3 regions of the Achromobacter sp. DMS1 genome follow, and region 3 is predicted to be linked to each of the others. Evidence: predicted binding sites of a transcription regulator. Region 3 holds the regulator's gene; each other region holds the start of a gene.
The links. The regulator NrdR, encoded in region 3, represses ribonucleotide reductase genes. The targets are predictions, from matches to a motif close to CACNANATNTNGTG.
Positions count from the first base shown of each region.

Region 1: a site for NrdR is predicted at 1,755-1,768, ahead of AD428_RS18025 (ribonucleoside triphosphate reductase). Genes of this name have one in related genera too.
Region 2: a site for NrdR is predicted at 2,351-2,364, ahead of AD428_RS17625 (ribonucleoside-diphosphate reductase subunit alpha). Genes of this name have one in related genera too.

Region 1 covers NZ_LHSJ01000171.1:2,116-6,667, reverse strand. The annotation lists partial or broken gene nrdD (anaerobic ribonucleoside-triphosphate reductase) at 1-141, opposite strand, end outside; gene AD428_RS18025 (ribonucleoside triphosphate reductase) at 57-1,718, opposite strand; gene AD428_RS29630 (hypothetical protein) at 2,127-2,429, shown strand; gene AD428_RS29625 (hypothetical protein) at 2,435-2,773, shown strand; partial or broken gene AD428_RS18015 (catalase) at 2,794-4,552, shown strand, end outside.
Region 2 covers NZ_LHSJ01000165.1:1,557-6,108, reverse strand. The annotation lists partial or broken gene AD428_RS25340 (indolepyruvate ferredoxin oxidoreductase family protein) at 1-2,204, shown strand, start outside; gene AD428_RS17625 (ribonucleoside-diphosphate reductase subunit alpha) at 2,511-4,552, shown strand, end outside.
Region 3 covers NZ_LHSJ01000139.1:5,060-9,611, forward strand. The annotation lists gene glyA (serine hydroxymethyltransferase) at 1-1,233, shown strand, start outside; gene nrdR (transcriptional regulator NrdR) at 1,422-1,910, shown strand; gene AD428_RS16120 (GlxA family transcriptional regulator) at 1,934-2,893, opposite strand; gene AD428_RS16125 (cysteine hydrolase family protein) at 2,911-3,474, opposite strand; gene ribD (bifunctional diaminohydroxyphosphoribosylaminopyrimidine deaminase/5-amino-6-(5-phosphoribosylamino)uracil reductase RibD) at 3,625-4,552, shown strand, end outside.

The sequences.
Region 1 (4,552 bases), on a different contig from region 3:
GGCCTGGCGGGCCAGCAGTTCCGCGTCGCACTTGGGGCAGAACTCGTGGCGCCCGCTCAGGTAGCCGTGATTGGGGCAGATCGAGAACGTGGGCGTGACCGTGATGTACGGCAGCCGGAAATTCGACAGCGCGCGGCGCACCAGCTCTTTGCAGGCCTGCGCGACGACACGGCCTCGTTCATGTACAGGTGCAGCACCGTGCCGCCGGTATAGCGGCCTTGCAGGGTTTCCTGCAGCGCCAGCGCCTCGAACGGATCGTCGGTATGGCCCGCCGGGAGCTGGCTCGAATTGGTGTAGTAAGGGTGGTCGGCGTCGCCCGCCTGCAGGATGTCGGGCCAGCGCTTGCGGTCTTCGCGCGCGAAGCGGTAGGTGGCGCCTTCCGCGGGCGTGGCCTCCAGGTTGTAGAGGTGCCCGGTTTCTTCCTGGAACTGCGTCAGCCGCTCGCGCATGCGGTCCAGCAGCCGCAGCGCCATGGCCTGGCCGGCCGGCGTGGCGATGTTCTCGCCGTCGCCCGTGAAATTGCGGATCATCTCGTTGATGCCGTTCACGCCCAGCGTGCTGAAGTGATTGCGCAAGGTGCCCAGGTAGCGGCGCGTATACGGATAGAGCCCCTGGTCGATGTAGCGCTGCACCACGGCGCGCTTGGTTTCCAGCGCGTCGCGGCCGATTTCCAGCAGCCGGTCCAGGCGCGCCAGCAGCAGCGCCTCGTCGCCGCGGCAGGTATAGCCCAGGCGCGCGCAGTTCACCGTCACCACGCCCACCGAGCCGGTCTGCTCGGCGGACCCGAACAGGCCATTGCCCCGCTTGAGCAGTTCGCGCAGGTCAAGCTGCAGGCGGCAGCACATGGCGCGCACCATGTGCGGCTCCAGGTCCGAGTTCAGGAAGTTCTGAAAGTACGGCAGGCCGTAGCGCGCCGTCATTTCGAACAGGCGCGTGGCGTTGGGATGGTCCCAGTCGAAATCCGGCGTGATGTTGTAGGTGGGAATCGGAAAGGTGAAGGCCCGGCCCCGGGCGTCGCCCGCCATCATGACCTCGATATAGGCCTGATTGATCATGTCCATCTCGGCCTGCAGCTCGCCGTAGGTGAACGGCATCTCCTCGCCGCCCACGTAGGGCACTTCCCCGCGCAGGTCTTCGGGGCAGGTCCAGTCGAACGTCAGGTTGGTGAAGGGCGTCTGGGTGCCCCAGCGGCTGGGCACGTTCAGGTTGTAGATCAGCTCCTGCATGGCCTGCCTGACCTCGGCGTAGCTCATGGCGTCGCGCCGCACGAAGGGCGCCATGCAGGTGTCGAAAGAGCTGAAAGCCTGCGCCCCGGCCCATTCGTTCTGCAGCGTGCCCAGAAAGTTCACGATCTGCCCGATGGCGGCGGACATGTGCCTGGGCGGCGCGGCCTCGACCTTGTTGGGCACGCCGTTGAAGCCTTCGCGCAGCAGCTGTCGCAGCGACCAGCCGGCGCAATAGCCGCTCAGCATGTCCAGGTCGTGGATGTGGATGTCGCCATCGCGATGCGCCCGCCCCGCCTCGGGGGCATAGACATGCGATAGCCAGTAGTTCGCCGTGACCTTGCCCGCCACGTTCAGAATCAGGCCGCCCAGGCTATAGCCCTGGTTGGCGTTGGCGTTCACCCGCCAATCGCGCCGCTCCAGGTACTCCGTCATCGCGCTCTCGATATCCAAGAGCGGGGCGGGGGCGCGTTCCAGGTTGGGGGGAGTATCCATTTGTGCACCATATGTAGTGGGGTGAGCAAACTCTATCACTACATATGGTGTGACTGACGCACCCCCGAAGCGGGATCTGCCGCGCATTTGACGCGCGTCAAGCGCCGCTGCAGCCCGCGGGCAGCGTCATCGCCAGCCGCGACCAGGCGGTCGCCGATGGCCTGAACCGGCTCGCCTGCGGCACGCTGGTCACGGAAGACATCGGGAACAAGCGCATTGCCGATGCCACAGGAGTGGCAAAACTACATTAATGGGGTGTCTTGTCAGCTCATTGTTTTCCGCCTGCTTGCAGGAAGTGCGCTTGCCTCGCCCGCGCGGCGGGTGGCGGGGCCGGGCACGGCGGTTGCTGCACGCCCGGCCCGCGGCAGGCGCGGGGCCTGTTCCAAACGGCGAGAGGAGGTGAGCGTGATGAGTCCAGCAGACGAAACCGGACGCCCGCGGCGCGGGCGCCGGCCGGGCAACGAGAAGCAGATCGAGGCGCTGTTGTACGAGGCGCTGGAGACGGAGATCGGCGGCCTGGCCATTTATGAAACTGCGCTTTCCTGCGCCGTGAACGAAAGCCTCAAGCAGGAATGGCGCGAATACCTGGAAGAAACCCGTACGCACCGCCGGGTGTTGCTGACAGTGTTCGAGCAGCTCGGGATGGAAACCGAGCGGGAGACGCCGGGGCGCGAGGTGGCGCGCCACATCAGCCAGGCGCTGCTGCGGTGATGCGCATGGCGCAGACCGCCGGCGATGAGGAGGCGGCGCAGCGCGTGGCCGTCGAATGCGTGGTGCTGGCCGAGACCAAGGACCATGCCAACTGGGCGCTGATCGGCCGCGTTGCCCAGGAGCATGGGGGCAGGATGGGCAAGGTGCTGGCGCAGGCGCATGCGGCGGTGGCGCCGGATGAGGATCACCACCTGTATCACTCGCAGGGCTGGGCCCGGGAGCTGTGGATCGAGGCGCTGGGATATCCGGCCGTGCTGCCCCCGCCCGAGGAGATCCGGCAGGCGCACAGGCCATTGGCGCGGCGCGCGCGCGGCAGCAGCGCGGTCGAGATGCTGCATCACTAGGAAAGGACCGGGAGACAGTCATGGCAGCAAAGAAAACGGCAGGCAGGCGCGGCGCGCGGCGCGCCGATGAACGGCATTCCAGAATACCGACAGCGGGCCCGCGGGCGGCCCGGCCAGGGGCATGGCGAGTCCCGCGGCCAGGCGGGCGGCGGCGGTGCAGGCCACGGCGGCAGCGCTCGGCCACAATGCGGACAAGGCGCAGGAGTATGGAGAAAAGGCCGCGCGCCGTCCCTACGCGGGGCAGCATGCGAAGGCCGGCGCCGCTTCCGTCGGGCGCGCGCTCGTTGTCCGAACAAGAGGCGTCCGGCAAGACGGGAAAGCCCGCCGCAGCAGGGGCCAACGCCGTGGGCGGCGGGCTGGAGCGGGTGAGGGCGGACGACACGGGGCAGATGCTGACCACGAACCAGGGCGTGCGGGTGAGCAGCAACCAGGATTCGTTGAAGGCCGGGCTGCGCGGGCCCGCGCTGCTCAAGGATTTCGTGCTGCGCGAGAAGATTACGCACTTCGATCATGAGCGCATCCCGGAGCGCGTGGTGCACGCGCGCGGGTCGGGCGCGCACGGCTATTTCGAGTGCTACGAATCGCTGGCCGACCTGACTTGCGCCTCGCTGTTCGCCAAGAAGGGCAAGCGCACGCCGGTGTTCGTGCGGTTTTCCACGGTGGCCGGCGAGCGGGGCTCGAAGGACACGGCGCGCGACGTGCGCGGCTTTGCGGTGAAGTTCTATACCGACGAGGGCAACTGGGATCTGGTGGGCAACAACATGCCGGTGTTCTTCATCCAGGACGCGATGAAGTTCCCCGACCTGGTGCACGCGGTCAAGCCCGAGCCGCACCACGGCATGCCGCAGGCCGCTTCCGCGCACGACACGTTCTGGGATTTTGTTTCGCTGATGCCGGAAAGCACCCACATGCTGATGTGGCTCATGTCGGACCGGGCCATTCCGCGCAGTTTCCGCATGATGCAGGGTTTTGGCGTGCATACTTTCCGCTTCGTCAATGCGCGCGGCGAATCGCGGCTGGTGAAGTTTCACTGGAATCCGGTGCTGGGCACGCATTCGCAGGTGTGGGACGAGGCGGTGAAGGTGTCGGGCGCCGATCCCGACTTCCATCGCCGCGATCTGTGGGAAGCCATCGACGCGGGCGCCGGGCCCGAATGGGAGCTGGGCGTGCAGGTGTTTACCGAAGAGCAGGCCGCGCGCTTCAGTTTCGACGTGCTCGACGCGACCAAGATCGTGCCGGAGGAGCTGGTGCCCGTGCGTCCCGTCGGCCGCATGGTGCTGAATCGCAATCCGGACAATTTCTTTGCGGAAACGGAGCAGGCGGCGTTCTGCGCGGCGCACATCGTGCCGGGGCTGGATTTCACCAACGATCCCCTGCTGGCCGGGCGCATCCATTCGTATGTGGACACGCAGATCTCGCGCCTGGGCGGGCCTAACTTCCACGAGCTGCCCATCAATGCGCCGCTGGCGCCGGTGCACAACAACCAGCGCGACGGCATGCACCGCCAGACGGTGCACCGGGGACGGGTGGCGTATGAGCCGAATTCCCTGGGCGGCGGCTGTCCGTTCCAGGCCGGCATGGACGGCTTCGTATCGTTTCCGGAGGCGGCCGGCGGCGACGAGCTGCGCGGCCGGCCGGAGAAGTTCGCCGAGCACTACAACCAGGCCGCGCTGTTCTACGAGAGCCAGACGGACTGGGAAAAGCGCCACATCGCCGACGCTTTCGGTTTCGAGCTGAGCAAGGTGACGGTGCCCGCGGTGCGCGCCCGCATGCTGGCGT
Region 2 (4,552 bases), on a different contig from region 3:
CTGTTCGGGCTGTCCGCACAGCACGTCCACGCGGGTGCCCGAAGGCAGCCAGGCGCTGTCGGGCGTGGGATGCCACTACATGGCCGCCTGGATGGACCGCGACACCGGCGGCCTGACGCAGATGGGCGGCGAAGGCGTGGACTGGATCGGCCTGTCGCGCTACACCCGCATGCAGCACGTGTTCCAGAACATGGGCGAAGGCACCTACTACCACTCCGGCTACCTGGCCATACGCCAGGCGGTGGCCGCCGCGCCAACATCACCTACAAGATCCTGTTCAACGACGCCGTCGCCATGACCGGCGGGCAGCCGGTGGACGGCCCCATTTCCGTGCCGCAGATCTGCCAGCAGCTGCGCGGCGAGAACGTGGCGCGCATCGTCGTCACCAGCGACGAGCCCGAAAAATACCGCGGCGTGGACCTGGGACCCGGCATACGGGTGCACCACCGGCGCGAGCTGGACGCCCTGCAGCGCGAGCTGCGCGAAACCCCGGGCGTGACCGTGCTGATCCACGACCAGACCTGCGCGGCCGAGAAGCGCCGCCGCCGCAAGAAGAACCAGTTTCCCGACCCGCCGCGCCGCATGCTGATCAACAGCGCGGTATGCGAAGGCTGCGGCGACTGCGGCGTGCAGTCGAACTGCCTGTCGGTGGTGCCGCTGGAAACGCCCTACGGCCGCAAGCGCGCCATCGACCAGTCGAGCTGCAACAAGGACTATTCCTGCGCCGAAGGGTTCTGCCCCAGCTTCGTCTCGGTCATGGGCGGCAAGCTGCGCAAGAGCGCCGCGCCCCGGCCCGACCAGGAAAAGCTGGCGGCCCGGATCGCCGCCCTGCCATGCCCGAGCTGCCCGCCGCGGGAGCGGCCCTACCGCCTGCTGGTGGCCGGCATGGGAGGCACCGGCGTCATCACCATCGGCGCCATCGTTTCCATGGCCGCCCATCTCGAAGGACTGTCGGCCGCGGTGCTCGACCTGACCGGCCTGGCGCAGAAAGGGGGCACCGTGGTGAGCCACATCCGCCTGGCGCCGCCGGGCGCGCCGGCCGCCCCGTGCGGCTGGACTGGCAGCAGGCCGACGCGGCCATTCTGTGCGACCCGGTCGCCGCCGTGGCCCCCGATTCGCTGGGCGCGCTGCGGCGCGGGCACACCCGCGTCACCGTCAACACCTACGTGGCGCCGGTGTCCGATTTCACCCGCAATCCCGATGCCGCCATGCACCCCGACGCGCTGCTGGCCAAGATCCGGCATGCCGCCGGCGAAGGCCCACACCGCCGCGCTGGACGCGCACGAGGCGGCGCTGGCGCTGTTCGGCGACAGCATCCTGTCCAATATGTTCATGCTGGGCCACGCCTGGCAGCGCGGCACGGTGCCGCTGTCGCATGCCGCCATCGTGCGCGCCATCGAGCTCAACGGCGTGGCCGTGGCGGCAACCGCGCCGCGTTCGACAGCGGGCGGCTGGCCGCGCAGCACCCCGAGGCGCTGGAAGGCGTGCTGCGCCCGCGCGCCCAGGTCGTGCAGCTCCATGTGCCCGAATCCTATGAACGCGCCGTGGCGCGCCGCGTCGAAGATCTCACCGCCTACCAGAACGCCGCCTACGCCCGCGAGCTACCGGGTGTCGTGGACCGCGTGGCGCCCGCGAGGCGCGAGCTGGCGCCCGAAGCCCGCACCCCGCGGCTGGCCCTGGCTGTGGCCCGCGGCCTTTACAAGCTCATGGCCTACAAGGACGAGTACGAAGTGGCCCGCCTGTACACGGCCCCGGCCTTCAAGGCGCAGCTCGAGAGCCAGTTCGAGGGCGACTACAGCCTGCGCTTTCACATGGCCCCGCCCATCTTCGCCCGCAAGGATCCCCGCACCGGCGTGCCGCGCAAGATGACGCTGGGCCCGTGGACCCTGGGCGCCATGAAGGTGCTGGCCCGCCTGAAGGGGCTGCGCGGCACCTGGCTCGATCCTTTCGGCCATACCGCCGAGCGGCGCGCCGAGCGCGCGCTGGTGCAGGAATACCGGCAAACGGTGGAACAGTTGCTGGCCGGCCTGGAGCACGACAAGATCGGCCAAGCGGCTACAATCGCCGGCCTTGCGGAAACCATCCGGGGCTACGGTCACGTCAAGGCGGCCAGCCTGCGGAAATACCGTGAAGAACTCGCGCGCCGCATGCAAAGCTATATGGCGCCTGCACCGCGCGACGAGCCCCTGCGGAAGACCGCATAAACGCTTGCTTTACGCCGTCTCTACCTGGGCGCGCCAATGCTGGCGCGCCCAGTGCATTTAGTAACAATCTTTTGTGAGCAAAATTTATCTTCTTCTTGTGGGTGTCGCACTCGATCACTAGAATTAGTGCCTAACACGGGGTGCTACACTACATATTGTGTTTTTCCCGGCGCTGCCCCCTGGGCGGACCTTGCCTTTCGCGATTGCTCCCAGCGCGGTGCCTCGCATCAAGATCAGACTCATTCGCACGTGTACGGCGTCCATCCGCCGTGCCGCCACCTTCGCTTTCTTCGCACAGGAGCTTCCATGCAGACTACGATCGCCTCTGTGACCCGGCCCTCCGCCGTGCCGCCTTCTCAGACCGACTCTCCCGCCGCCTCCAACGGCGGGCAATGGGCCAGCTACAACATCATCCGCCGCAACGGGTCGGTGGTGGCGTTCGAGCCCAACAAGATCGCCATTGCCATGACCAAGGCCTTCCTGGCGGTCAATGGCGGCCAGGGCGCCGCCTCCGCGCGCGTGCGCGAACTGGTCGAAAAACTGACCGCCCAGGCCGTCAACGCGCTGGTGCGCAACCGTCCCAACGGCGGCACCTTCCACATCGAGGACGTGCAGGACCAGGTCGAACTGGCGCTGATGCGCTCGGGCGAGCATGACGTGGCCCGCGCCTACGTGCTGTACCGCGAGAAGCGCGCGCAGGAGCGCGCCGCTCGCGTGACCGCCGAAAGCCAGGAAAAGGCCGCCGCCGCGCCGCAGGAACACGTCCTGCATGTGACCGAGAACGGCCAGCGCCGCCCGCTGGACCAGGCCGCGCTGCGCGCCACCATCGAAGCCGCCGGCGAAGGCCTGGCCGAGTTCATCGACACCGAGACCATCCTGAAGGAAACCGTCAAGAATCTGTACGACGGCATTCCCGTGGACGAAGTCTTCAAGTCTGCCATCCTGTCCGCGCGCGCCCTGGTCGAGAAAGACCCGGCCTATAGCCAGGTCACCGCCCGCCTGCTGCTGCACACGATCCGCAAGGAAGTGCTGGGCGAGGAAGTCTCGCAGGCCGACATGGCCACGCGCTACGCCGCCTACTTCCCGGTCTTCGTGCAGCGCGGCATCGAAGGCGGACTGCTGTCGCCCGAGCTGGCCTCGTTCGACCTGGCCAAGCTGGGCCAGGCGCTGGACGCGCGCCGCGACCTGCAGTTCGGCTATCTCGGCCTGCAGACCCTGTACGACCGCTACTTCCTGCACATCAAGGGCACCCGCATCGAACTGCCCCAGGTGTTCTTCATGCGCGTGGCCATGGGCCTGGCGCTGCGCGAAACCGACCGCGAGGCGCGCGCCATCGAGTTCTACGAGATCCTGTCCTCGTTCGACTTCATGAGCTCCACGCCCACGCTGTTCAACTCGGGCACGCTGCACTCGCAGCTCTCCTCGTGCTACCTGACCACCGTGTCCGACGACCTCGAGGGCATCTACGACGCCATCAAGGAAAACGCGCTGCTGGCCAAGTACGCCGGCGGCCTGGGCAACGACTGGACGCCCGTGCGCGCGCTGCGCAGCCACATCAAGGGCACCAACGGCGAAAGCCAGGGCGTGGTGCCGTTCCTGAAGGTGGTCAACGACACTGCCGTCGCGGTGAACCAGGGCGGCAAGCGCAAGGGCGCCGTGTGCACGTACCTCGAAACGTGGCACCTGGACATCGAGGAATTCCTCGAGCTGCGCAAGAACACCGGCGACGAGCGCCGCCGCACGCACGACATGAACACGGCAAACTGGATTCCCGACCTGTTCATGAAGCGCGTCATGGAAAACGGCGAATGGACGCTGTTCTCGCCGTCCGACTGCCCCGACCTGCATGACAAGTACGGCAAGGCCTTCGAAGCGGCCTACCTGGGCTACGAAGCCAAGGTCGCCAGCGGCGAGCTCAAGCTCTACAAGAAGATGCCGGCCGTCACGCTGTGGCGCAAGATGCTCTCGATGCTGTTCGAAACCGGCCACCCGTGGATCACGTTCAAGGATCCGTGCAATATCCGCTCGCCGCAGCAGCACGTGGGCGTGGTGCACAGCTCCAACCTGTGCACCGAGATCACGCTCAACACCAACGAGTCGGAAATCGCGGTGTGCAACCTGGGTTCGGTGAACCTGGTGGCGCACATGAAGCCCGCGGCCGGCGGCGGCTTCGAGCTCGACCACGACAAGATCAAGCGTACGGTGCGCATCGCCATGCGCATGCTCGACAACGTGATCGACATCAACTATTACGCCGTCGACAAGGCGCGCAACTCCAACCTGCGCCATCGTCCGGTGGGCATGGGCATCATGGGCTTCCAGGACTGCCTGCAGATGATGCGCGTGCC
Region 3 (4,552 bases):
ACCTTGTCCAAGGCCGATCCCGACGTCTGGGCCGCCGTCCAGAAAGAAGAGCTTCGCCAGGAGCAGCACATCGAGCTGATCGCCTCGGAGAACTACGCCAGCCCGGCCGTCATGGAAGCCCAGGGCACGCAGCTCACCAACAAGTACGCCGAAGGCTACCCGGGCAAGCGTTACTATGGCGGATGCGAATACGTGGACGTGGTCGAGCAGCTCGCCATCGACCGCCTGAAGCAGATCTTCGGCGCCGAGGCGGCCAACGTGCAGCCCAACTCGGGTTCGCAGGCCAACCAGGGCGTTTACATGGCCGTGCTCAAGCCCGGCGACACCGTGCTGGGCATGAGCCTGGCCGAGGGCGGCCACCTCACGCACGGCGCCTCGGTCAACGCCTCGGGCAAGCTGTACAACTTCCTGTCCTACGGCCTGGACGAGAACGAGGTCCTGAACTACGCGCAGGTCGAGCAGCTCGCCCGCGAACACAAGCCCAAGCTCATCGTGGCGGGCGCCTCGGCCTACGCGCTGCACATCGACTTCGAGCGCATGGCCCGCATCGCCCACGACAACGGCGCGCTCCTCATGGTGGACATCGCCCACTACGCGGGCCTGGTGGCCGGCGGCGCCTATCCCAATCCGGTGCCCCACGCCGACTTCGTCACGTCCACCACGCACAAGTCGCTGCGCGGCCCGCGCGGCGGCGTCATCATGATGAAGGCCGAGTACGAGAAGATCGTCAACTCGGCCATCTTCCCCGGCATCCAGGGCGGCCCGCTCATGCACGTCATCGCGGCCAAGGCCGTGGCCTTCAAGGAAGCGCTGGCGCCCGAGTTCAAGGAATACGCCCAGCAGGTCGTCAAGAACGCCAAGGTGCTGGCCGACACGCTGGTCAAGCGCGGCCTGCGCATCGTGTCGGGCCGCACGGAAAGCCACGTCATGCTGGTGGACCTGCGTTCCAAGGGCATCACTGGCAAGGAAGCCGAAGCCGTGCTGGGCCAGGCCCACATCACGGTGAACAAGAACGCCATTCCGAACGACCCGGAAAAGCCCTTCGTCACCAGCGGCATCCGCCTGGGCACGCCGGCCATGACCACGCGCGGCTTCAAGGAAGCCGAAGCCGAGCTTACCGCCAACCTGATCGCCGACGTGCTGGACAACCCGCGCGACGAAGCCAACATCGCCGCCGTGCGCGCGCGCGTCAACGAGCTGACCTCGCGCCTGCCTGTCTACGGCAGGAAGTAAGTTGCTGCGGGGCGGCGGCCTGCCGCCCGCGCGCTGGGGAAAACGGCTCTGCGTGAGCCGTTTTTTCATGGCCGCCGGCCCGCTTCCGAGGCCCCGGCGGGGCCGGAATGCCGCGATCCTGGCCGCGAGCCCGGGCGCATCGTTACAATATGCCGAATTATTGCCACGCGCTTCAGAGGGGGCCTCACATGCGCTGTCCATTTTGCGGCAATTCCGAAACCCAGGTCGTGGACAGCCGCGTATCGGAAGAGGGCGACGCCATCCGCCGCCGCCGCCGCTGCCTGTCCTGTGACAAACGCTTCACCACCTACGAGCGGGTGGAGCTCGCCATGCCGTCCGTCGTGAAGCGCAACGGCAGCCGCAGCGAGTACGATCCGGCCAAGCTGCGGGCCAGCCTCAGCCTGGCGCTGCGCAAGCGTCCGGTCAGCACCGAAGACGTGGACGCCGCCGTGGCCCGCATCGAAGAGCAGCTCCTGGCCAGCGGCCTGCGCGAAGTGCCCACCCAGCACATCGGCGAGCTCGTCATGAACGAGCTGCGCAAGCTCGACAAAGTGGCCTACGTGCGCTTCGCTTCCGTCTACAAGAGCTTCGAGGACATCGGGGAATTCGTGGAGGCCATCCGCGAAATGCAGGGGCCGCTGCTGCCGGGCAAGCTGCGCAAAGACCCGGGCCAATAGGCGCCGGGCAGTCGCCGCCGGCGTCAGCCCGCCTCGCCGCGCGCCATGCTGGGCGGCTGGGACTCGTATTTGCGCCATACCCGGCGCAGGTGCTGGGCCGAGCCGAATCCCGATTTTTCCGCCACGCGCTCGAGGTCCAGCCGCGTTTCTCGCAGCAGGTCGCGCGCCAGCGCGACGCGTATGCCATACAGATAATCCATGGGCGTGCAGCCCGCGTGCTCGCGGAAGAGCCGCGCCAGATGCCGCGGGCTGGTGTGCGCCTGCTCCGCCAGGGCCTGGGCCGACCATGGTGCGGCCGGGTCGCGCAGCACGGCGTCCTGCACGCGGTGCACGCCCGGGTGCAGATGGCTGCGGTGCGCGAGCCAGGGCGAGAGCGCCGTATCGGTGCCCGCGCGCCGGTGGTAGACCACCATCTCGCGCGCCACCTCGGCGGCGACGCGCGCGCCGCAGTGTCGGGCCACCACGTGCAGCGCCAGGTCGATGCCGGCCGTGACGCCGGCGCTGGTGAGCAGGTTGCCGTCTTCCACGAAAATGCGGTTGTCGTGCACGCGCGCGTCCGGATCGATTTCCGCCAGTTGCGCCAGGCAGCTGTGGTGCGTGGTGCATTCGCGTCCGCGCGTCAGTCCGGCCGCGGCGGCGAAAAGCGCGCCCGCGCACACCGTCATCAGCGTAAAGCCGTCGGCGGGGTGCCGCCGCGCCAGCCACTGCACGATGCGGCGGGAATCGGGATCGTCCAGCGGCACGCGCGGGCCCACCACGCCCGAGACGATCACCAATGCGTGCGGCGGCAGCGAGTCCGGCAGAGGGCGCAGGCGCCCCAGGCTCAGCCCGGCCAGGCCGGTTTCCACTTCGCGGCCGGGCCCGCAGAAAGACAGCTCGAAACTGCCGGGGCAGAGCTTTTCGGCCACGCGGAACGCCTCCGCGGGCCCGGCCAGGTCCAGCAGCACGATGCCGCGCGTCACGACGAAATGAACGGCCGCCATGCCGCGCTCTCCCGGGTTCAGGCGGCCAGCGCGTCCGCGGCCCGGGCGATGCGGGCGAAGCGGCCGGCCAGCACCAGCTCCGTGCGGTCGCGGATTTCCGCCGGCGTGTAGCGTTGGCCCGAGGGGCTTTCCATGGCGAAGGTCAGCGTCGCGTCGGTCGGGAACACCACCTTGAAGCCCGCGTCGCTCGCATGGCGGGCGGTGGTTTCGCAGCATTGCTCGGTGCGGATGCCGCTCACGATGATGCCCTCGATGCCGTGATCGCGCAGCCAATCGTGCAGCGTGGCGCCGTCGGCCGTCTTGGCGTAGAGCGAGGAATGCACCGTCTTGTGGAACACCGCGTCCGGCTCGATACGCAGCTGCTCGAGCGTGCGCACGTGGCCCGATGCCCGGGAGAAGGGGTTGGCCGGGTCGTCCGAGACGCTGGTATGGAACACCTGCAGCACGGGCATGCCGCGGCCGCGGGCGTCGTCGATCAGCGACTGCAGCCGGGCCACGAATCCGGGGTATTCCGTTTCGTCCCAAAACGGACGGTGACGGAACGATTCCTGGGCGTCGATGACGATAAGGGCTTGTTTCATTTTGGCGGGCTCCTGTCAAGGAATTCTAGGGACGTCGGGCACATTGTGCTAGCCCGGCGGCCCAAGGACGAGGCCGGCCGCAGACCAGCATCGGCCTAAAACGGACATGACGGCCCGGCCGCCGCCCGCCCCGCATACAATGCCAGCGTGATGACCCGAGCCCGCCCCGACGATCTCTCCTGGATGCGCCGCGCCCTGGCGCTGGCCCAATCCGTGCTCTACACCACCACGCCCAACCCGCGCGTGGGATGCGTCATCGTGCGCGACGGCCGCGTCATCGGCGAAGGGGCGACCCAGCCGCCCGGCGGTCCCCATGCCGAGATCTGCGCCCTGCGCGACGCCGAGGCGCGCGGCGAGCCGGTGCAGGGCGCCACGCTGTATGTCACGCTGGAGCCCTGCAGCCACCATGGGCGCACCCCGCCATGCGTGGATGCGGTGCTGGCCGCCCGGCCCGCCCGCGTGGTGGTCGCCATGGGCGACCCCAACCCGCTGGTCAACGGCCGCGGGCTCGCCCGGCTGCGCGAGGCGGGCATCGACGTGGTCACCGGAGTCTGCCTGGACGAAGCCCTGGCGCTCAACCCCGGTTTCGTTTCCCGCATGAGCCGGGGCCTGCCCTGGGTCTGGCTCAAGATGGCGGCCTCGCTGGATGGCCGCAGCGCGCTGCACAACGGCATGTCGCAATGGATTACCGGCCCCGAGGCGCGCGCCGACGGCCACCACTGGCGCGCGCGCGCCTGCGTGGTGCTGACCGGCATGGGCACCATACTCAAGGACGATCCCCGGCTCAACGTGCGGGCGGTCCAGACGCCGCGGCAGCCGCGCAAGGCGGTGGTGGATGGCCGTTTCGAGATTCCCGAGGATGCGCGTCTGTTCGACGGCGCCGAAGTCATCGTCTTCACCGCCCGCGAAGACGCGGCCAAGGCCACCCGCCTGGCCGCGAAGAATGCGCGCGTGGTGCCGTTGCCCGGGCCCGTGCCGGGGCGCGTGGACCTGCCGGCGGCCATGCGCTGGCTGGCCGCGCATGACTGCAACGAGGTGCACGTGGAGGCGGGCGCGGGCCTGAGCGGCGCGCTGGTGT